Regions from separate parts of the Streptomyces caeni genome, predicted to be linked through region 2. Evidence: riboswitches for the same ligand, from Rfam matches in the RefSeq annotation. Region 2 holds a riboswitch; the other holds the start of a gene.

Region 1 (11,500 bases), on a different contig from region 2:
TGCAGCGGCTCGGTGTGCGCGGCGACGCTGCCGATGCACAGCCGGAGGTCGTCGCGGGCCACCGGGAGCAGCACCGAGAGGAACTCCGGATGGTCGAGCAGCGCCTGCGGGATGCCGCCGAGTTCCACCAGGGCGGCGACGAGTTCCTCGTCCGCGGCGTCCGGGTCGGCGATCGGCGGGGCCGGCAGGTGCGGGGCGCGGTAGGCGCTCAGCACGAGTGCCCGGGGCAGGGCCGCACCGCGCTGCTGCCGCCGCCGGGCGAGGGAGTACGCGATGAGCGCCCCCATGCTGTGCCCGTAGAAGATGTGGGGCTCGCCCAGCTCGTCGTCGAGCTGGGCGTCCATGTCGTCGATGAGGGCGTCCAGATCGGTGAACCTGGGTTCGTTGATCCGTCCCTCCCGGCCGGGCAGCTGCACGGGCATCACCCGTACTCCGGCCTCATGGGCGTCGAGGCCGCGCTGCCACCGCCGGTACGCCGAGGCTCCGCCCCCCGCGTACGGAAAGCAGAACAGCCGTGTCGCGGGTCCCGGTTCGTGGTCCGGGCGCTTCCAGGACAGGTATCGCGTCATGGTGCTCCGTCTCGGTTCCGTCCAGGGGATGAGCGGTCCGGCCGGGTCCGCGGTACGTCGGCACCCGGGCGCCGGCCGTCCGGCGCGGCCCCCACAGTGCGCGGGACCGCTAAAAGGCCGCCAAACTCGGTACGGTGACGTCGAGCTGAGGATCGGCGGCCAGGATCGCCCGGTGCAGCTGCTGGACGCGCAAGGAGGGCTCTATTCCTAGCTCGTCGACGGTCGACGCGCGTAGCTTGCGAAATATTTCGAGCGCCTGCCACGAGCGTCCACACCGGTAGAGCGCCAGCATCAGCAGGGCGTGCAGGCTCTCCTGCAGCGGGAACTGCTCGGTGAGCGCGAGGAGTTCGCCGATCACCTCGGCGTGCCGGCCGAGCCGCAGGTCCGCGGTGATCCGCCCCTCCAGCGCGGAGCGCCGTGTCTCCTCCAGCCGCAGGAGCTCGACGCGCAGCGCGGGCCCGATGCGTACGTCGGCGAGCACCGGCCCGCGCCACATGGCGAGCGCCTGCCCCAGCAGCTTCGAAGCGGTCTCGTCGTCACCGCCGGCCAGAGCGCGCAACCCGCGGCCGGTCAGCTGCTGGAAGACATCGGCCTCCATGACGGGCGCGGGCAGATTCAACGCGTACCCGGTGTAGCCGCGGCTCAGCACCTCTTTCGCGGTGCACTCGCGCTCCGGTCCCAGGGCGAGGGCGATGGCCCGGCGGAGCTGCTTGACATAGGTCTGCACCACACCCGCGGGCCCGCTGGGGGGGCTCGCGTCCCACAGCTCCTCGGCCAGGGTCGTCACATTCACGTCCCAGCCCGCATTGACCGCCAGCAGCGCAAGCATCTGGCGCGGCTTGGCCGCGCTCGGCACCACGGAGGTGCCGTCGATGCGTACCACGAGCGGCCCGAGAACGCCGATCTCCATGCCACTGCTCCTTCCGCCTGTCGGAACATTGGCACGTTGCCGCCCGCGACGACACTTAGCCGATCATGATTTCGGCCGGGAAATTTGTTGCCTCGGGATATGAAATTTTCACGCCGTGCCGTTGGGCCGTGCCACAACCCGCCTTTTAGCGGCGCTTCAGGGCGACCGTTGACCATGGGTGCCGACCGGGGGTTCGCCCGGGGACGGCCTCGGGGGCCGTCCCCGGGCCGGCCCCCGAACAGGAGAGGAGGGGGCGGGATGAAGGTGAGGCTCTGGCTCGGCAGGGCCAACGCCGTCGCGCTGAAGCTGTTCCTCCAGCTCGGCGGCATCGGCGCCTTCAGCGTCGGACCGCTGCCCGGCGTCCACTACCCCTACCCCGGCCCCGACCTCGCTCCGCAGGGCCCGCCGGCCGGGCACCCGGAGCGGTGCTCCACCACCCCGCCGAGCCGCGTAGAGCGGGAGCTGTGGGCGGCACTCGGCATCGACGTGGGGCGAACGGAAGTGTGACGCTCCGCCACCTCACCGCCGGGCGCGCGGCACCGGCCGCTGGTCCGCCCACGCATGAGGGGCACTCCGAAGAGTGCCCCTCATCTGCAAGAATCATCGATCTCTACGTCGGGACGACAGGATTTGAACCTGCGACCCCTTGACCCCCAGTCAAGTGCGCTACCAAGCTGCGCCACGTCCCGTTGCGCTTCCCGCGGTGTTCCGCGTGATCGCGCAACAGCACTTTACCCCACGACGCGGGCTGCCTCGAAAAGGGCCGGGGGACGCGGGACAATCAGGGGTATGAGCGACGCATCGGATGTCGGACCGGGCCCGGACCGCGACCGGGACGCGGAGGGACGGGCCCGCAACGCACGGCCCCGGGACGGCCTGGGACGGCCCCTGCCGTACGGTTCCCAGGGTGTGGCGCGGCAGCCGGAGGGCGTCGCACGCAGCCCCGAGGACACCGTCGCCGAAGCCCAGGCCCTGCTCGACGCCGGGCTGCCGTTCCATGCGCACGAGGTCTTCGAGGACGCCTGGAAGTCGGGGACCGACGAGGACCGCGCCCTGTGGCGCGGGCTCGCCCAGCTGGCGGTCGGTCTCACGCACGCGGCCCGCGGCAACGCGACCGGCGGCGCCCGGCTGCTGCGGCGCGGCGCGGGGGCCGTCCAGGAATGGGCGGCCGGGGCGGACCGGTCCAGTCCTTACGACATCGAGGTGGGGGAACTGGTCGCCTGGGCAAGGGAACTGGCCGCCGTCCTGGAGCGGGAGGCGGCCGGTGTCGACGCGCGGGCGTGGGCGCCCCGGCTGCGCGGGAAGCGGCCCTGAGGCGGGCAGGGCGGGGGCGTGCGCGTGCCGTCGGTGGCGTACGGCAGACTCTCGGTGTGCGAAGGATTCATGTCATCGGCATCGGGGCGGGCGACCCCGACCAGCTCACCCTGCAGGCGGTCAGGGCGCTGAAGAGCACGAATGTGTTCTTCATCCTCGACAAGGGCGAGGTGAAGTCGGACCTCGTGCGGCTCCGCCGTGACATCCTCGACACGCACCTGCCCAAGGGGACATACCGCCTGGTCGAGGCCCGCGACCCCGAGCGCGACCGGGCCGCGGGCGGCACCGCCTACTCCCCCGCCGTCGGCGACTGGCGCTCGGCGCGCGCCGATGTCTGCGAGCGGTTGATCGCTCAGGAACTGGGCGAGGACGAGAGCGGTGCGTTCCTGGTGTGGGGCGACCCCTCGCTGTACGACAGCACGCTCGGCATCCTCGAGGAGATCCTGGACCGGGGCACGGTGACGTTCTCGTACGAGGTCGTGCCCGGTATCAGCAGCGTCTCGGCCCTCGCCGCCAGGCACCGCACCGGGCTCAACCGAGTGGGCCGGCCCGTCCAGATCACCACGGGCCGCCGGCTCGCGGACGGCTTCCCCGAGGGCGCCGACGATGTCGTCGTGATGCTCGACGCCCACCAGACCTTCCGGCGGTACGCGGACCAGGACATCGACATCTACTGGGGCGCGTACATCGGCACACCGGACGAGATACTCGTCTCCGGCCCCCTGGCGGAGGCGGCCGAGCGGATCGGGCGGCTGCGCGCGGAGGCCCGCGAGCGCAAGGGCTGGATCATGGACACCTATCTGCTGCGCAGGCATCCCCGGGACCCGGGCCGCCCCGCCGAGTAGCGGCACCGCCCGCGCGCCCCGCCGTCGCCCGGAACCCGGCGCTCGCCCGGCACCCCGGTACGCCAGCACCCCGGCACCCCGGCGCCGCCCGCTGTCCCACGCCGTCGACCGGTGCCGGATCCGGCGCGGCCGTCACCGGGAGCCGAGCCCCAGCAGGGACAGCGCCGCGGACACGTCCGGCACCGCCGTCACCCCCTCGGGCAGGGGCGGGCGGCGTACGACGACCACGGGGAGCCCGAGGCTCCGGGCGGCCGTGAGCTTGGCCGCCGTCGCCGCTCCCCCGCTGTCCTTGGTCACGAGCACGTCGATGCGGTGCTCGCACAGCAGCGCGGCTTCGCCGTCGACCGTGAAAGGCCCGCGGGCCAGCAGCACTTCCGCGCCCGGCGGCACGGGCGGCTCGGGCGGCTCCACCGACCGCACCACGAAGTGCAGCTCCGTCAGGTGCGCGAAGGCGGCGAGCCCCAGCCGGCCGGTGGTGAGGAAGACACGCCGGCCGAGCGGCGGGAGCAGGGTCGCGGCGTCGGAGAGCGAGGCCGCCTCCTGCCAGCGGTCGCCGGGTCCGGGGCTCCAGCCGGGCCTGCGCAGTACCACGGCGGGGACGCCGGTGGCCGCCGCGGCCCGCGCCGCGTTCGCCGTGATGCCGGCGGCGAACGGATGCGTGGCGTCCACCACCGCGTCGACGCGGTGGTCGCGCAGCCAGGCGGCCAGCCCCTCCGCGCCGCCGAACCCCCCGACGCGCACGTCACCGTCGAGCGTTCCCGGCCGGCTCACCCGTCCGGCCAGGGAGGTGGTCACCCGCACCCCGGGGCGGGACACGAGCGACGCGGCAAGTTCGCGGGCCTCGGTGGTGCCGCCGAGGACCAGGATGTGCGGGGGCATGACGTCGAGGCTACGGGGCGTCCGCACCCGCCCTCGCGGAGGCTCGGCAAACGCGCGGGGCCGAGGAGGTCCCGGCACCCCGGTACGGCGCTCGTTATCGTCCTGGCATGGATTCCGTGCGTGCGGTGCTCATCGACATCGACGGCGTTCTCACCGTCTCGTGGCAGCCCCTGCCGGGCACGGTCGAGGCACTGCGCGAGATCCGCGACTCAGATCTCGCCGTCGCGCTGCTCACCAACACGACCTCCCGCACCCGTGCGTCGATCGCCGGGGCCCTGTCCGCGGCCGGTTTCCCCGTGACCGCCGAGGACATCCTCACCGCGCCCGCCGTCACCGCCGCCCACCTCGCCGAGCACTGTCCGGGCGCGCGGTGCTGGCTGCTCAACAGCGGTGACATCCGCGAGGACTTCGCCGGTGTCGACCTCGTCGACGACGCCGGCACCGTCCCGGACGTCGTGATCCTCGGCGGTGCCGGTCCCGAGTTCGGCTACGAGGAGTTGGACCGCGCCTTCGGCCATCTCCAGCGGGGTGCGCGGCTGGTCGCCATGCACCGCAACCTCTACTGGCGCACCGACCGGGGGCTGCGGCTGGACTCGGGGGCGTTCCTGCTCGGGCTGGAGAAGGCCGCGCGCACGCAGGCCGAGGTCACCGGAAAGCCGTCGCCCGCGTTCTTCGAGGCGGCGCTGGCCCACCTCGGGGCCGATGCCGGCCGGACACTGATGGTCGGCGACGACATCGAGTCCGACGTCCTCGCGGCCCAGCGCGCCGGAATCACCGGGGTCCTCGTGAAGACCGGCAAGTACCTGCCGCAGACCCACCGGGACGCGAGCGGCGAGCCCCACCACGTCCTCGACTCCTTCGCGGACCTCCCCACGCTGCTCCGGCGCCCGACCGGCCGCGCTCAGCGCAGCAGCAGCTGAATCGCGCCGAGCACCGTGGCCGCGATCACCAGGTGCTCGAAGAGTCGCTGGTCGATCCGGTTCACCGCCCACCTGCCGATGACCGCGCCCGGCACCACGAACACCGCGAGCGCCGCGTCCAGCAGCAGTGAGCGCCCGTCGATCAGGCCGAGGCCCGCGCTGAAGGGCACCTTGGAGACGTTGACGATCAGGAAGAAGAAGGCGGAGGTGCCGAGGAAGCCCAGTTTGCGGAAACCCGCTGACAGGAGGTACATCGACAGCACGGGACCGCCCGCGTTCGCGACCATCGTGGTGAAGCCGCCGAGGACGCCGTAGGAGCGGGCCTTGATCCGCCCGGCGCGTGTGGTCACCGAGCCGGGTTCGTCCTGCTGGCCGGCGCTGCGGCGGCGCCAGATCGTGACCGCCGCCATCAGCAGCAGGATCGCGCCGATCGATGTCCGTACGACCGCGTCGTCGGCCCACACCAGGAACAGCGTGCCGAGCACGACACCCCCGGCGACCGCCGGGAACAGACGCCACAGGGTGGGCCAGTGGGCGTGCTGCCGGTAGGTGAGGACGGCGAGGACGTCGCCGACGATCAGCACGGGCAGCAGGACACCGGTCGAGGCGCGGGCGGGCAGCACGGCGGCGAAGATCGCCAGGCTGACCGTGTTGGCGCCGCTCACCGCGGTCTTGGAGAAGCCGACGAGCATCGCCGCGGCGGCCAGCGCGGCGAACCCCCACAGGGATATGTCCCAGAGCGTCATCGTGTTCATGCGGGGACCGATGCTATGTCCATGTATCTGGCCGCGTAAGGAGTGTCTCACCGCGTTCGCCCGCCACGGCCCGGCCCCGGCCGGGCTCCCCTCGGCCTCCCGGAGGCCCTCTGGTGCCCCAACAGGCGACGTCTGCCCGTCGAGGGGCGGCGTCGTGGGGGCACCGCCCGCGCGAGCGGAGCCGAGAGTGGAGGAGCGCGCTCTCGGCGTGCCGGCCGGAAGTCCTCGTACTGGACGTACCCGGGTTCTCGGCCGGTGCGCGAGAGTGCGTGCCGGGCGCCGTGGGTGCTGTGCGGGACTTTCGAAACACCCCCTAGTGCCGTTCGACCAGCACCGTGCTGCCCTGCCCGACCCCCACGCACATGGTCGCGAGCCCGCGGCGGGAGCCGGTGCGGCGCATGCGGTGCAGCAGGGTCGTCAGGATGCGTGCGCCGGAGCAGCCGAGCGGATGGCCGAGTGCGATGGCGCCGCCGGTCGGGTTGACCAGCTCGGGGTCGAGGCCGAGGCGGTCGACACAGGCGAGGGACTGGGCGGCGAACGCCTCGTTGAGCTCGGCCTCCTGGATGTCGCCGATGCTCCAGCCGACGCGCGCGAGGGCCTTCTGGGTGGCCGGCACGGGACCGATGCCCATGACGTCCGGGTGGACGCCCGCCGAGGCACCGGCGACGTAGCGGCCCAGGGATTCGAGCCCGAGCTCGTTCAGCGCCTCCTCGCTGACGAGGAGGAGTCCGGCCGCGCCGTCGTTCATGGGCGAGGCGTTGCCCGCCGTGACCGTGCCGCCGTCGCGGAACACCGGCTTCAGGCGGGCCAGTTTCTCGTACGAGGTGTCCTCGCGCACGCTTTCGTCGGCGGTCACCACGACACCGTCGGGGCGGGTCACGGGCAGGAGCTCGTCGTCGAAGCAGCCGTTCTTGCGGGCGTCCGCGGCCTGCCGGTGGCTGCGCAGCGCGAACTCGTCCTGGCGTTCGCGCGGCACACCGTACCGCTCGGCCACCTCCTCGGCGGTCTCTCCCATGGCCAGCAGGCCGTGGAGGTCCTTCATCGCCGGGTTGACCAGGCGCCAGCCCAGACGGGTGTCCGCGGTCTCGATCCGGTGCGGCAGGGCCTCGTCGGGCCGGGGCAGCACGAAGGGGGCGCGGCTCATGGACTCGGAGCCACCCGCCACCACGATGTCGGCCTCGCCCGCCGCGATGGCGCGGGCGGCGGTCGTCACCGCCTCCAGGCCGGAGGCGCACAGCCGGTTGACCGTGGCACCCGGCACGGACTCGGGCAGGCCGGCGAGCAGCACGGCCATGCGGGCGACGTTGCGGTTGTCCTCACCGGCCTGGTTGGCGGCGCCCCAGTAGACGTCGTCGATGCGGGCCGGGTCGAGGGCCGGCACGTCGGCGATCAGGCCGCGGATCACCGTCGCGGCCAGGTCGTCGGGCCGTACGGAGGCCAGGGCGCCGCGCAGCTTTCCGATGGGGGTGCGACGGGCTGCCGCGAAGTGGACGGTACGCACGACGGGACTCCTGGTCGGACGACGAGACTTAATTAGCGCTGCTAGTTTTTCACTATAGACCGCCGCCGGGCGGCTGGGAAGATCCCGGACCCGGCTTCGTCTCCCTCGGCCTTGTCTCGCCCGATCCGTCCTGGGGACCCGGGCGCGCATGGAGTGGTTGCGGCATGCGGCATGCAGGGGCGAGGACCCGAGCTGTTCTTCCCCGTCGGGACGACGGGGCCGGCCCTCGGCGATGTCGCCGCCGCCAAACGCGCCTGCCGCCGCCGCCCCGTGATCGCCCAGTGCCTGGCCTGGGCGCTGAGCAGCGGGCAGACGGCGGGCGTGTGGGGCGGCACCGGCGAGGAGGAGACCGAACCGCTGCCCGAACGGGCGGGCACCCCGACCGGGCGGCGTGTCCTCGCGATCCTGCAGAAACGGCACACGGATCTCACGGACGGCGGGCTGCGCGTGACGCGGGACATCGTGGAGACGGTGACCGCCGAGCAGGACACGGAGAACGAGCCCGAGGCCGGCGAGGACCGGCGGCGCCACCGCCCGATGACGCTCGGCCATGATCCGCTCAAGCCACGGTGGTGAAGCCGTCATGACCCGCACCGACGACACGGCCGGCGTCATCCGGGAACTCGTCGCCGAGCACGGGCGCACCTACGCCGAGGAGGCGGGCATCCGGCTCAAGGACACGCCGCAGCCGCTCTACCGGCTGCTGCTGATGGCCCTGCTGCTGAGCGCCCGCATCCGCGCGTCGGTCGTCCTCGCCACGGCACGCGCGCTGCACGACGCGAACCTCAGCGATCCGCACCGCATGGCCGGGTCCGGTTGGCAGCAGCGCGTCGACGTCCTGGTGCGGGGCGGCTACCGGCGCTACGACGAACGGACGGCGACCCAGCTCGGCAACGGCGCCGAACTGCTGCAGAAGCGCTGGGGCGGCGACCTGCGGCGCCTGCGGAAGGAGGCCGACGGGGAGGTCGCGGCCATGCGCCGGCTGCTCCAGGAGATACCGGGGATGGGGCCGGCCGGTGCGGACATCTTCCTGCGCGATGCGCAGCGGGTCTGGCCGGAGGTGGCCCCCTACCTGGACGCCAAGGCACTGTCGGGGGCGGGGCGGCTCGGGCTGCCCGAGGCCCCAAAGAAGCTGCTGGAGCTCGCCGGGGACACCGAACCCGCCGTGCTGGCCGCCGCCTTGGTGCGTGCGGCACTGGACCGGAAGCTGGCGGAGGACGTGCTGAAGCACGCCGCCTGAAGCGCGTCACGCAGGGCGGCGCGGGACCCGGAGCGCTGGGTTCGGGCCCCCGCTGCGGGGGCATCTGCGGCGCCCCCACGTCCCGCGAGCCGAGCACGACGGTGATCGGCGGGCGGCTCGGCCCGAGCACGCCGCGTTCCTCACCGCCGACGGACCGGTGCTCTGCGGGCCACGACCCGACCACCGCGACGGCCGACTGGACCGCAACTCCGGCTCTCCGGCTCGGCGGCCGGTTCGGGCGGGCCCCCGCGACTGCTGCAACCCGCCGCGGCGGCCCTCCCGTGCGGCAGGCCCCCGGCCCCGGGTTAGTCTGTGCGCCGTACCGGACACGGGGTGCCCCTGCGGGCTGAGATCACACCCGTTGAACCTGAACCAGTTCGTACTGGCGGAGGGATGTCTTCCATGCCATCGGCGCATGTTTCCGGCGGTCTGGCCGCCGACGGCCCACGGGCCGCCTTCGGGCGGCGCCCGGCCGCCCGTGCGCCGCACGGCGCCCGCCTCACACACCGCGTGGCCTTCCCGGTGGTCCTCGCGCTCTGTGCCCCGCAGCGGTTGCGGCCCCGCCGGCGCGAGGCCCTCGTATGAGCGCCCCGCCCCGTGTCCTGACGATCGCCGGGTCCGACTCGGGCGGCGGTGCCGGGATCCAGGCCGACCTGAAGACCACGCTCGCGCTCGGCGCCCACGGGATGAGCGTGGTCACCGCGGTCACGGCCCAGAACTCCCGTGGTGTGCAGGGCGCTTGGGAAGTGCCCGTGGAGGCGGTGCGCGCGCAGTACCGCAGCGTCGTCGACGACATCGGCGTCCAGGCCGTCAAGACGGGGATGCTCGCCTCGCCCTCGCTGGTCACGGCGGTGGCCGAACTGCTCGCGGACGGGGCGGCCCCGGTCGTCGTGGACCCGGTGAGCGTCTCCAAGCACGGCGACCGGCTGCTCGCCGACGACGCGCTGGACGCCGTACGGACCCGGCTGCTGCCGCTGGCCACGGTGGCCACTCCGAATCTGGACGAAGTGGCGGAGCTGACCGGTGTCACGGTGACCGACGAGCCGGGTCTGCGCCGCGCGGCCGCGCGGCTGCTGTCGTACGGGCCCCGATGGGTGCTGGTGAAGGGCGGGCATCTGCCGGGCGAGGCCGTGGACCTGCTCACCGACGGCCGCGAGGAGCACTGGCTACGCGCTCCGCGCCACGACAACCGTCACACCCACGGCACGGGATGCACCCTCGCCTCCGCCGTCGCGGTCGGGCTCGCACGGGGCCTCGCGGTGCCGGAAGCGGTGCGAGGTGCCAAGGAGTACGTCACGGCGGCGATCGCGGCGGGGTTCGCGCTGGGGTCCGGGATCGGGCCGGTGGACCATGGGTGGCGGCTGCGCACAGGGGTGTGACGGCTGACGGCGGGCGCCGCGCTGCCCGACGCCGGGACGCGAGCGGGCGGGGCCGCCGGTCCCGCGGACCGGGTGCCGCCCGGCGCGGTGAGCAACTCCCGCCCCGCCGTCCGTACTCGATCGGTACAGCGGCACGAGCCGTACCGAGCGACATCCGCACCGTCCGCCGCACGCGCGGGCGCGGCGGATCCGGACCCAAGGAGCACAGCATGCAGGCGACCGCGCAGATCGGCGTCACCGGGCTCGCGGTGATGGGCCGCAACCTGGCCCGGAACTTCGCGCGACACGGGTACACCGTCGCCGTGCACAACCGCACCCCGGCCAGGACCAAGGCGCTGGTCCAGGAGTTCGGGCACGAGGGCGCGTTCGTGGCCGCCGAGACCGCCGAGGAGTTCGTGGCGGCGCTGGAGCGTCCCCGCCGCCTCATGATCATGGTGCAGGCGGGCGCGGCGACCGACGCCGTGATCGAAGGGTTCACCCCGCTCCTGGAGCCCGGCGACATGATCATCGACGGCGGCAACGCCCACTTCGCCGACACCCGCCGCCGCGAGCGGTCGCTGCGCGAGCGCGGCATCCACTTCGTCGGCGCGGGCGTCTCGGGCGGCGAGGAGGGCGCACTGCACGGGCCGAGCATCATGCCGGGCGGCTCGGCGGAGTCGTATGCCGCGCTCGGCCCGATGTTCGAGAAGATCAGCGCGAAGGTGGACGGCGAGCCGTGCGCGACCCATGTGGGCACCGACGGCGCCGGGCACTTCGTGAAGATGGTGCACAACGGCATCGAGTACGCGGACATGCAGCTGATCGGCGAGGCGTACGACCTGCTGCGCCAAGTGGCCGGGTTCTCCCCCGCGGCGATCGCCGGGATCTTCCGCGAGTGGAACAAGGGGCGCCTGGACTCGTATCTGATCGAGATCACGGCCGAGGTGCTGTCCCATGTGGACGCGGCGACCGGCAGGCCCTTCGTGGACGTCGTCGCCGACGCCGCCGGCCAGAAGGGCACGGGGCGCTGGACCGTGCAGACCGCGCTGGAACTGGGCTCCCCGGTGACCGCCATCGCCCAGGCCACCTTCGCCCGAGCGGCCTCCGGGCAGTCCGCACTACGCGCCGCCTACCGGGGGCTGCCCGGTGGCACGGGCGCGGACCTGGCGCCTTACGAGGCCGAGCGCTTCACCGCGCAGGTGGAACAGG
Region 2 (11,500 bases):
GGGCGCCTCCGACCGGGGGCCGGTTGCCTCCGACCGGGGGCCGGTTGCCTCCGGCGGGGGGACGCCGCCCCGGCACGTCGGCGCGCCTGCGCGGGAGCGGGAGCGGAAACGTGCCACCGGGCGGCACCCGCGCCGGCCGCACGGCTGCCGCGCATGCGCCGCGGGCCTCCGCGCCCGGACGGCCGCCGGTGAGCCAAAAGACCGCCGCACCCGGGCGCGCGGCGGGTGCCGGAGAGCCCGCAGACCCGCCCCCACTCAGCACACCCCGGGCCGGAGCACCGCCCGCATACAGCCGCGGCGCACGCCCGAACCCGGACCCGGACAGGCCGCCGCAACACAGAGGACCGCCCCGCCCGGCCGTGCGGCGAGGTACCGGGGAAGGGGCCGGAGGCGACTACGCCGTGGCCTCCTTCAGGGGGCGGGACGGGTCCGACAGCACGTCCGGGTTCATCGGCACGCCGGACTCGATCAGGCGGCGGCCCTGGGCGAGGTCCCTGGGGCGGCCCACAGCCAGGAGACCCACCAGGCGGCCGGACCGCAGCCAGCACACCGTCCACGCGGCGCCCTCCGGGTCCCCGCGCCACACCGTCGTGTCGGCGGACGCGTGGTGGCCCACGTACTGGACGAAGCGGCCGAACTGCTCCGACCAGAAGTAGGGCACCGGGTCGTACGCCACCGGGGCCTCCCCGACGATGTTCGCGGCGACCGCCCGCGGCCCCTGCAGGGCGTTGTCCCAGTGGTGCACGAGGAGCCGCTCCTCGTACCGCCCCGACGGAAAGGACGCGCAGTCGCCGACCGCGTACACGTCCGGCTCCGAGGCGCGCAGGTGTTCGTCGGCCAGCACCTCTCCGTGGACGCCCAGGGCGATGCCCGAGCCGGCGAGCCACGCGGTGGCCGGACGCGCTCCGATGCCCACGACCACCGCGTCCGCGGGCACCCGCGAGCCGTCGTCGAGCACCACGGCCCCCGGCTCGACGCGCTCCACGCGCGCGCCGGTGCGCAGCTCGGCCCCGCTGTCGGCGTACCAGGCCGCCATCGGGGCGGACACCTCGGCGGGCAGCGCCCCCGCGAGCGGCCGGTCCGCCGCCTCCACCACGGTCACCGCGCAGCCCGCCTCGCGCGCGGCGGTGGCGAACTCGGCACCGATCCAGCCCGCGCCCACGACGACGATGTCGTGCCGGCGCGCGAGGACCGGCCGCAGCCGCTCGGCGTCGTCCAGGGTGCGCAGCAGATGCACACCGGGGACGCCCTCCGCGCCCGGCAGCCGGATCGGTTCCGCTCCGGTGGCGACGACCAGGACGTCGTACGGGACGGGGCCCTGCGCGGTGTCCAGCTCATGGTCGCCGGGGCGTACGCCGAGCACTTCGCGGCCCAGCCGGAGTTCGATGCCCAGGGCCTCGAAGTCGACCTCGAAGGCGGAACCCTCGGCCTTGCCGAGCAGGACGGCCTTCGACAGCGGCGGCCGGTCGTACGGCTGGTGCGGCTCCGCGCCGATCAGCGTCACCTCGCCGGTGAAGCCCTGTTCCCGCAGGGCGACCGCGGTCTGCACCCCGGCCATGCCCGCGCCCACCACGACGACATGCCGGACCGCACCGTCCCGTTGCTGCGTCTGATCGCTCACCTGATCACCATAGTCACCTGACGATTTGTCAGTCAGCGTGCGTGCCGGGTGATGTGTTCCACAGCCGCCGCCCGGCCCGCGGCCGCCGGGGCGGAGGCTCCCTTACCGAGGCATACGGCACGGGCTAGGGTGGCCCCGTAAGCACTCGCGGGAGCCCGGACGCACCGGGCTGAGAGGGAGGCTGGGGCGGCCTCCGACCGTACGAACCTGATCCGGGTCATGCCGGCGAAGGGAGGGGCTGGACGCCCATGTCGCGTACATCGGACGACGTGTCGACCGTGTCGGACGTCCTCGTCATCGGGGGCGGGATCATCGGGCTCGTGACCGCCTGGCGGGCGGCGCAGCACGGGTTGGCCACGGCGGTGGTGGATCCCGAGCCGGGCGGCGGAGCGGCCCGGGTGGCCGCCGGGATGCTCGCCGCCGTCACCGAACTGCACTACGGCGAGCAGACGCTGCTCGGCCTCAATCTGGAGTCCGCGCGCCGCTACCCGGACTTCGCCGCCGAGCTGACCGAGGCCGCCGGCCTGGACCTCGGTTACCGCCGCTGCGGCACACTCGCCGTCGCGCTCGACGCCGACGACCGGGCCCAGCTGCGCGAACTGCACGCGCTGCAGCAGCAGTCCGGCCTGGAGTCGGAGTGGCTGAGCGGGCGGGAGTGCCGCCGGCTGGAGCCCATGCTCGCGCCTGGTGTGCGCGGCGGGCTCAGGGTCGACGGCGACCACCAGATCGACCCGCGCCGGCTCGCCGCGGCCCTGGTGACTGCCTGCGAGCGCGCCGGGGTGGTCTTCCACCGGGCGTGGGCGGAGCGGCTCTCGGTGGCGCGGGAGCGGGCCCGCGGGGTCAGGACGGCCGACGGCACCGACCTCGCCGCGGGGCAGGTCGTCCTGGCCGCGGGCAGCCTCAGCGGGCGTCTCGCGGGCGTCCCCGACGAGGTGGTGCCGCCCGTGCGCCCGGTGAAGGGGCAGGTGGTGCGGCTGACCGTGCCGAAGCGGTACGCGCCCTTCCTGAGCCGCACCGTGCGGGCCGTCGTCCGCGGCGGCCCGCTGTATCTGGTGCCGCGCGAGAACGGCGAGCTGGTCATCGGGGCGACCAGCGAGGAACTGGGCTGGGACACGACGGTCACCGCGGGCGGGGTGTACGAGCTGCTGCGGGACGCGCACGAGCTGATGCCGGGGATCACCGAGCTGCCGCTCGCCGAGACCCGGGCGGGGCTGCGCCCGGCCTCCCCGGACAACGCGCCGCTGCTCGGCCCGAGCGCTCTTGACGGCCTGCTGCTGGCCACCGGCCACCACCGCAACGGCGTCCTGCTGACGCCGGTCACCGGCGACGTCATGGCACACGTCCTGACCACCGGCGACCTTCCGGCCGCCGCCCGCCCCTTCACCCCCGGGCGCTTCGCCGCCACGCTCACGGAGCAGCCCGCATGAACATCTCGGTCAACGGGGAGCCCCGGCGGGTGGCTCCGGGCACCGCGCTCGACGCGGTCGTGCAGACCCTCACGACGGCGCCCTCCGGCGTGGCCGCCGCCGTCAACGAAACCGTCGTCCCACGCGGGCAGTGGTCGTCGACGTCCCTCCACGAGGGGGACCGCGTCGAGGTCCTCACCGCCGTCCAAGGAGGCTGACCCATGGCCGACGACCCCTTCGTCCTCGGTGGTACGACCCTCTCATCGCGGCTGATCATGGGCACCGGGGGTGCGCCCAGCCTCGATGTGCTGGAACGGGCCCTGGCGGCCTCCGGTACGGAGCTGACGACCGTGGCGATGCGCCGCGTGGACGCCTCGGTGCACGGCTCGGTGCTGTCCGTGCTCGACAAGCTGGGCATCCGGGTGCTGCCCAACACGGCGGGCTGCTTCACCGCGGGCGAGGCCGTGCTGACCGCCCGCCTGGCGCGCGAGGCACTGGGCACGGATCTCGTGAAGCTGGAGGTCATCGCCGACGAGCGGACCCTGCTGCCCGACCCGATCGAACTGCTGGAGGCGGCCGAGACGCTGGTCGACGAGGGCTTCACGGTGCTGCCGTACACGAACGACGACCCCGTGCTCGCGCGCAGGCTGGAGGATGCGGGCTGCGCCGCGATCATGCCGCTCGGCTCGCCGATCGGCTCGGGGCTCGGCATCCGCAACCCGCACAACTTCCAGCTGATCGTGGAGCACGCGCGCGTGCCGGTCATCCTGGACGCGGGCGCGGGTACGGCGTCGGACGTCGCGCTGGCGATGGAGCTGGGCTGTGCGGGTGTGATGCTCGCCTCGGCCGTGACCCGGGCGCAGGAGCCGGTGCTGATGGCGGAGGCCATGCGGCACGCGGTGGAGGCGGGCCGGCTGGCACGGCGGGCGGGCCGCATCCCGCGGCGCCACTTCGCCCAGGCGTCGTCGCCGACGGAGGGCATGGGCCGCCTGGACCCGGAGCGGCCCGCCTTCTGAACCGGCCGGGCACACCGCCCGCGCCGGACCCGGCCCGTGCAGCAGAGCCGGCCGGGCGCGAAGTCCCGCCCCGCGCGCCAGGCGGGTGCGCACGGGCGCGGCGTGCGTCACAGGTCGGCTGCAGTCGTGCCCCGGTTCGGCGGAACGGCCGGGGCCGACAGTGGGTCCTCGTACACTCACCTGCGTGGATACGACCCTTCAGGACCCTCTCGTCGGGCGGGTGCTCGACGGCCGTTATCGCGTCGACGCGCGGATCGCGGTCGGCGGGATGGCCACGGTCTACCGGGCCGTGGACACCCGCCTCGACCGTGTCCTCGCGCTCAAGGTGATGCACCCGGCGCTGGCCGCCGACGGTTCGTTCGTCGAGCGCTTCATACGCGAGGCCAAGTCGGTGGCCCGGCTCGCCCACCCGAACGTGGTGCAGGTCTTCGACCAGGGCGCCGACGGATCGTACGTCTATCTCGCCATGGAGTACGTCGCCGGGTGCACCCTGCGTGACGTGCTGCGGGAGCGCGGGGCGCTGCAGCCGCGCGCCGCCCTGGACATCCTGGAGCCGGTGCTGGCCGCGCTGGGCGCCGCGCACCGCGCCGGGTTCGTGCACCGTGACATGAAGCCGGAGAACGTCCTGATAGGGGACGACGGCCGGGTGAAGGTGGCCGACTTCGGTCTTGTCCGGGCCGTGGACACGGTCACGAACACGACGGGTGCCGTTCTGGGCACGGTCTCGTACCTCGCCCCGGAGCAGATTGAGAGCGGCACGGCGGACCCCCGGGTCGACGTGTACGCGTGCGGGGTCGTCCTCCACGAGATGCTCACCGGCGCGAAGCCGCACCAGGGCGACTCCCCCGCCCAGGTGCTCTACCGGCATCTGCACGAGGACGTGCCGCCGCCGTCGGCCGCCGTACCGGGGCTGGCCTGTGAACTCGACGAGCTGGTCGCCTCGGCGACGGCGCGCGACCCGCGGCTGCGCCCGGAGGACGCGGTGGCCCTGCTCGGCCAGGTGCTGCAGGCCCGCAGCGCGCTCACCGCCGGGCAACTGGACGCCGTACCACCGCAGGCCGTCGCCCCGGACCACGACAACGCCGAGGACCGCACGAGCGTGATCCCGCGGCTGCTGCCGGTCAACCCGGTCGGCGAGCCCGAGGACGCCCCGCTCGACCGGACCAGCCGGCTGGAGACCCCGCCGGCACAGCCGCCGGCGCGGCGCGGACGCCCCCGGCGGGGGCTGCTCGCACTCGTCCTGGCCGTGCTGGTGGTGTTCGGCGTGGGGGCGGGCGTCTGGTACGTCAACTCGGGCCAGTTCACCGAGGTCCCCCCGCTGCTCGCGAAGACCGAGGCCCAGGCGCGGGCGCGGCTGCAGCAGGCGGGGCTGGAGGTCAAACAGGTCAAGCACGCCTTCAGCGACACGGTGAAGCGCGGCACGGTGATCAGCAGCGACCCGGCTGCGGGCGCCCGGATCCGCTCCCACGACGGGGTGACGCTGACCGTCTCGGACGGCCCCGAGACCGTGAAGGTGCCCGATCTGAAGGGTTACCGGCTGGACAAGGCGCGGGCCCTGCTGAAGCAGGACGGCCTGGTAGCGGGCATGGTCACGCGGGCGCTCAGCGAGGACGTGCCCAGGGGCTTCGTGATCGGCACGGAGCCGGGCGCGGGCACCGAGCGCCACAGCGGTTCGGCCATCGCGCTCACCGTCAGCAGGGGCAGCCCCGTGGAGGTGCCCGACGTCACCGGCTCGTCCGTCGCGGACGCCACGGCTGAGCTGCGGGGTGCGGGCCTGAACGTGAAGATCGCCGACACGCAGATCACGTCGGAGTTCGACGCCGGACAGGTCGCCCGGCAGACGCCGGACGCGGGCAAGGAGGCCGCCGAGGGCGACACGGTGACGCTGACGGTCTCCAAGGGCCGCGAGATGGTCGAGGTGCCGGACGTGGTCGGCGACAAGGTCGACGACGCGAAGAAGGCCCTGGAGGCCGCCGGCTTCGCGGTCGAGGAGGACCGGGGCCTGCTGGGCCTGTTCGGTGACACGGTGAAGAGACAGTCGGTGAAGGGCGGCGACAAGGCGCCGAAGGGGTCGACGATCACGATCAGGATCCGCTGACGGGCGGCGCCGCGGACCGGCCGGCGGGATGCCCGGGGCCACGTGCCACCCTTGGGGGGTGAGCACCCAGCGGTCCCGTACCACCCGCGGCGCGTCCGGCGTCCCGCGCAACCCCATCGGCAGCCATGTTCCCGTGGCCGGCGGCCTCCACTCCGTCGGAATGGTCTACGCGCGTGACATCGAGGCCGAGGCCGTGCAGGTCTTCGTCGCCAATCCGCGCGGCTGGGCGACGCCCGCCGGCAATCCGCGGCAGGACGAGGCGTTCCGCGCCGCGTGTGCCGCGCAGTCGGTCCCGGTGTACGTCCACGCGCCGTATCTGATCAACTTCGGCTCGCACACCGAGGCGACCGCGGAGCTGTCCGTGGAGTCCCTGCGGCACTCGCTGCGGCGGGGCCGGGAGATCGGGGCGCTGGGCGTGGTGGTGCACACCGGCAGCGCCACCGGCGGCCGGACGCGGGCCGTGGCGCTGAAGCAGGTGCGCGAGCTCGTCCTGCCGCTGCTGGAGGAGCTGACGCATGACGACGACCCCCGCCTGCTGCTGGAGTCGACCGCGGGCCAGGGTGCCTCGCTGTGCTCGCGCACCTGGGACTTCGGGCCCTACTTCGAGGCGCTGGACGCGCACCCCATGCTCGGCGTGTGTCTCGACACCTGCCATGTCTTCGCCGCCGGGCACGATCTGACCGGGCCGGACGGCATGCACCGGACGTTGGACCTGCTGGTGGACACCGTCGGCGAGGGACGGCTCGGGCTGATCCACGCCAACGACTCCCAGGACGTGGTGGGCGCCCGCCGGGACCGCCACGCGAACATCGGCTCCGGCCACATCGGCGAGGCCCCGTTCCGTGCGCTGATGAGCCACCCGGCCACCGCGGGCGTGCCGCTGATCATCGAGACGCCCGGCCGGAAGGAGGGGCACGCGGCGGACGTGGAGCGGCTGAAGAAACTCCGGCACGGCTGACGCGGGACCGGCGGGTCACGCTTGCGTGGCTCAGAGCTCGGGGCCGTCCCCGGGCTCCTCCTGGTACGAGTAGCGCTGCTCCTTCCACGGGTCGCCGATGTTGTGGTACCCGCGTTCCTCCCAGAAGCCTCGGCGGTCGGCGGTCATGTACTCGACGCCACGTACCCACTTGGGGCCCTTCCAGGCGTACAGGTGCGGAACGATCAGGCGCAGCGGAAAGCCGTGTTCCGCGGTGAGCAGCTCGCCGTCCTTGTGGGTGGCGAAGATCGTGCGGTCCGAGGCGAAGTCGGCGAGGCGCAGATTCGAGCTGAATCCGTACTCCGCCCACACCATGACGTGGGTGACCGCGGGCGCCGGCGGGGCGATCTCCAGGATCGTGCGCGCCGGGACACCGCCCCACTCGGCGCCGACCATGCTGAACTTCGTGACGCAGTGCAGATCGGCGACGACGGTGGCGTACGGCAGCGCGGTGAACTCCTCGTGGGTCCAGCAGTGCTTCTCGCCGTCCGCGGTGGCGCCGAAGACCCCGAACTCCCAGCGGTCGGGACGGAACCTGGGTACCGGACCGTAGTGCGTGACCGGCCATCCCCGCTGCAGTCGCTGTCCCGGGGGAAGCTCGGACCGTGCTGCTGCTCCAGACTCTCGCTCCACCGGATGGCCCATGACTCCATCCTGACAGACCGCGCGGGGTGTGCAGGACCCACCCAGAACAAACCGGGACATCCCATAGTAAGCGTGAACTTACTGGACGGTTCCGGGTGTCGATGCGATCATGCGGCGCAACCCGCCAGTCCCCGCCTGGAAGGAGCCCGCACGATGCAGGGCGACCCCGAGGTCATCGAATTCCTCAACGAGCAGCTCACCGGCGAGCTGACCGCGATCAACCAGTACTTCCTGCACGCGAAGATGCAGGAGAACCTCGGCTGGTACAAGCTCGCGGCGTACACGCGGCGGGAGTCCTTCGACGAGATGAAGCACGCCGAGGTGCTCACCGACCGGATCATCTTCCTGGAGGGGCTCCCGAACTACCAGCGGCTCTTCCATGTGCGGGTGGGCCAGACCGCCAAGGAGATGTTCGAGGCCGACCGGCAGATCGAGATCGAGGCGATCGACCGGCTCAGACGCGGGATCCGGCTGATGCGGGAGAAGGACGACATCACGTCCGCGAACATCTTCGAGTCGATCCTCAAGGACGAGGAGCACCACATCGACTATCTCGACACCCAGCTGGACCTGCTGGAGAAACTCGGCGAGGGGCTGTACCTCTCCCAGGTCATCGAACAGCCCGAGGGCTAGGCCGCTTCCTCGAGTCCGCTCGGTGCGCCGGACCGGTCCTGGGCGGACAGGACGGGACCGATCCCACCGACCGCCGCACGGCGTGGGACGCTGTCCCTGCCCAGCAGCGCCTGGATCCGCCGCACACAGGAACCGCAGTCGGTGCCGGCCTTGCAGGCCGACGCGATCTGCCGGGGAGTGCGGGCGCCGTCCTCCGCGTACCGCCTGACCTGGGCCTCGGTCACGGCGAAGCAGGTGCAGACGTACACGCGGTTCACCTCCCACCGGATCGGACGGGCCGTGCCACCCGACCCGACTGATCGGCGAGGCAAACCTAACCTTACCTGGCGCACAGGGGCCGGAGAAGCGGCGTGGGGCGCGGATCTCAGGTGATCCGCGCCCCACCGGTGCCGGTGCCCCGACGCCGGCTACTGGTCCCGGTACATCTCGGCGACGAGGAACGCCAGGTCGAGGGACTGGCTGCGGTTCAGCCGCGGGTCGCAGGCCGTCTCGTAGCGCTGGTGCAGATCGTCGACGAAGATCTCGTCGCCGCCGCCCACGCACTCGGTGACGTCGTCGCCGGTCAGCTCCATGTGCAGGCCGCCCGGGTGGGTGCCCAGCGCCTTGTGGACCTCGAAGAAGCCCTTGACCTCGTCGAGCACGTCGTCGAAGCGGCGGGTCTTGTGCCCGGAGGCCGCCTCGAAGGTGTTGCCGTGCATGGGGTCGGTCACCCAGGCCACCACCGCGCCCGACGCCGTGACCTTCTCCACCAGCTCGGGGAGCCGGTCGCGGATCTTGTCGGCGCCCATGCGGACGATGAAGGTCAGCCGGCCCGGCTCACGCTCCGGGTCCAGGCGCTCGATGTACTGCAGCGCGTCCTCGGCCGTCGTCGTCGGGCCGAGCTTGATGCCGATCGGGTTGCGGATCTTCGAGGCGAACTCGATGTGCGCGCCGTCCAGCTGGCGGGTGCGCTCACCGATCCACACCATGTGCGCGGACACGTCGTACAGCTGCCCGGTGCGCGAGTCGACCCGGGTCAGCGCCGACTCGTAGTCCAGCAGCAGCGCCTCGTGCGAGGAGAAGAACTCGACGGTCCTGAACTCCTCCGGGTCCGCCCCGCAGGCGTGCATGAAGTTCAGTGCGTTGTCGATCTCCCGCGCCAGTTGCTCGTAGCGCTGCCCGGACGGCGACGACCTCACGAAGTCCTGGTTCCAGGCGTGCACCTGGCGCAGATCGGCGTAGCCGCCGGTGGTGAAGGCGCGCACCAGGTTGAGCGTCGAGGCGGAGGCGTGGTACATCCGCTTCAGCCGCTCGGGGTCCGGGATGCGGGCCGCCTCGGTGAACTCGAAGCCGTTGACGGAGTCGCCCCGGTAGCTCGGCAGGGTCACTCCGTCGCGGGTCTCCATCGGCTTGGAGCGCGGTTTGGAGTACTGGCCGGCGATCCGGCCGACCTTCACGACCGGCACCGAGGCCGCGTACGTGAGCACGGCGCCCATCTGGAGCAGCGTCTTCAGCTTGTTGCGGATGTGGTCGGCGGACACCGCGTCGAAGGCCTCCGCGCAGTCGCCCCCCTGCAGCAGGAACGCCTCGCCCCTGGCAACGGCTCCCATCCGGGCGCGCAGCTGGTCGCACTCGCCGGCGAAGACGAGCGGCGGATACGACTCGAGCTCCGCGATCACTTCGCGCAGAGCCTCGGGGTCGGGGTACTCGGGCTGCTGCGCCGCGGGCAGGTCTCGCCAGGTGTTGCCAGCGCTTGCGCTGGACTTAGCGTTCACGGTCACAGTCCCAACCTTACGGGGTCGTGTCCGGTGATTTCGGCCCGGCTCGACAGGCGAGACAGCCCTCCCCCAGGGCCCGTCGGCCCCAGGGGTGACAGCATGCGCTCCCTCGACGCCGGCCGGCAGAGATGCCGTCTTCACGCATCCGTGCCGCAACGACAGGGTGAGCATCGCTCCGGCGCACCGATCTCGACGACGGTGCGGCCGCGGTCGCGGCCGTCGCCGCGACGGCCGGAACGCCGGCCCCGGCGGCGCCCGGCCTCCTCGGCTCGAACGACGCACAGGCCGCCCCCCGGGGCCCGGTTGCAGAACGACTTCGAGCAGGCCGCCGGGGAATTCCATGTGCCGGTCAGCGTGCTCATGACGCTCTCCTACCGGCAGGCACTCCGGGAGGACCACGACGGACCGCCCAGCACCACCGGCGCCTACAACGTCATGGGGCTCACGGACGTCGACGCCGAGGATCTCGGAAACGGCCACGGCGACGCCCGGCAGCGCGAGCACCGGCTCGACCACATGAACCTCAGCGGCGCCCCGGCCGTCGAGAAGCACTTCGACGCCCAGCGGGCGCTCAAGAGCCTGCGCGAGAAGCCGGTCGGCACCGGCGACCCACGGCTGCACACCCCGGACAGGGCGGCCGGCCTGATCGACGCCTCGCCCGAGAAGGTGAAGAGCGACGTCGAGCAGGGCATCCGGGCGGGTGCCGCGCTCCTCGCCCGGTACCAGCGCCACATGGTCGTACACCGGCACACCGCCCGCGGCGCCGTGGCTGTCCCCCACTCGGGGACGGGCTACGGCGCCGCGGGCGCATGCGTTAAGGTGCCTCGCATGTACGTGCCGACGCACCAGAACTGGTGGTGGACCGCTCATCCGGCGGCCCACTGACTTGCGCGTACGCAGACTTCGCGAAGGCCGCCCGAGGGGCGGCCTTCGGTGTGTCCGGGGTCCGTTCCTCCCATCCGAGAAGGAATACGGACCCATGCACCTGCCCGACCTGTTCGAGGATCCCCGCCCGTTCGCCCTGCTGCGCCGCCGCACGCCGGGCCACGACGAGAACACCGTCGAGGTGTTCCTCGGCCAGGTCACCGAGTGCGAGCGCCTCGCCGACCTGCCCGACGCATGCCTGGCGCTCATCCCGTTCCGCCAGATCCGCGAGCGCGGCTTCGGCGTCCGTGACGACGGCACCCCGCTGGCGGTGCTGGTGCCCGAGGACTCGTACACGATCCCGCTCGCCGACGCGCTCGCGCAGTTGCCGGCGCACGAGGTGCCGGTGGAGGGCGCCGGCTTCGACGTCGACGACGAGCGGTACGCGGAGATCGTCGGACGGGTGCTGCGGAACGAGATCGGC

Evidence for each region. A riboswitch is a leader RNA that binds a small molecule or an ion and turns the genes downstream of it on or off. The one in region 2 is predicted to bind thiamine pyrophosphate.
Region 1: linked by a shared signal. The riboswitch ahead of thiD (bifunctional hydroxymethylpyrimidine kinase/phosphomethylpyrimidine kinase) and the one ahead of thiO (glycine oxidase ThiO) in region 2 are both predicted to bind thiamine pyrophosphate.

The regions. Positions count from the first base shown of each region.
Region 1 covers NZ_JBHUDX010000021.1:71,985-83,484, reverse strand. The annotation lists gene ACFSL4_RS08800 (thioesterase II family protein) at 1-569, opposite strand, end outside; gene ACFSL4_RS08795 (AfsR/SARP family transcriptional regulator) at 679-1,479, opposite strand; gene ACFSL4_RS08790 (DUF6059 family protein) at 1,738-1,986, shown strand; tRNA gene ACFSL4_RS08785 (tRNA-Pro) at 2,095-2,168, opposite strand; gene ACFSL4_RS08780 (DUF309 domain-containing protein) at 2,269-2,793, shown strand; gene cobF (precorrin-6A synthase (deacetylating)) at 2,850-3,638, shown strand; gene ACFSL4_RS08770 (cobalt-precorrin-6A reductase) at 3,771-4,517, opposite strand; gene ACFSL4_RS08765 (HAD-IIA family hydrolase) at 4,625-5,437, shown strand; gene ACFSL4_RS08760 (sulfite exporter TauE/SafE family protein) at 5,419-6,192, opposite strand; gene ACFSL4_RS08755 (thiolase family protein) at 6,506-7,693, opposite strand; gene ACFSL4_RS08750 (WhiB family transcriptional regulator) at 7,865-8,269, shown strand; gene ACFSL4_RS08745 (endonuclease) at 8,277-8,933, shown strand; TPP riboswitch at 9,253-9,344, shown strand; gene thiD (bifunctional hydroxymethylpyrimidine kinase/phosphomethylpyrimidine kinase) at 9,515-10,312, shown strand; gene gndA (NADP-dependent phosphogluconate dehydrogenase) at 10,522-11,500, shown strand, end outside.
Region 2 covers NZ_JBHUDX010000024.1:5,339-16,838, forward strand. The annotation lists gene ACFSL4_RS09885 (NAD(P)/FAD-dependent oxidoreductase) at 395-1,621, opposite strand; TPP riboswitch at 1,759-1,872, shown strand; gene thiO (glycine oxidase ThiO) at 1,870-3,048, shown strand; gene thiS (sulfur carrier protein ThiS) at 3,045-3,245, shown strand; gene ACFSL4_RS09900 (thiazole synthase) at 3,249-4,043, shown strand; gene pknB (Stk1 family PASTA domain-containing Ser/Thr kinase) at 4,228-6,141, shown strand; gene ACFSL4_RS09910 (deoxyribonuclease IV) at 6,200-7,099, shown strand; gene ACFSL4_RS09915 (sulfite oxidase-like oxidoreductase) at 7,130-7,762, opposite strand; gene bfr (bacterioferritin) at 7,916-8,395, shown strand; gene ACFSL4_RS09925 ((2Fe-2S)-binding protein) at 8,392-8,652, opposite strand; gene ACFSL4_RS09930 (class II 3-deoxy-7-phosphoheptulonate synthase) at 8,803-10,155, opposite strand; gene ACFSL4_RS09935 (trp operon leader peptide) at 10,456-11,037, shown strand; gene ACFSL4_RS09940 (anthranilate synthase family protein) at 11,132-11,500, shown strand, end outside.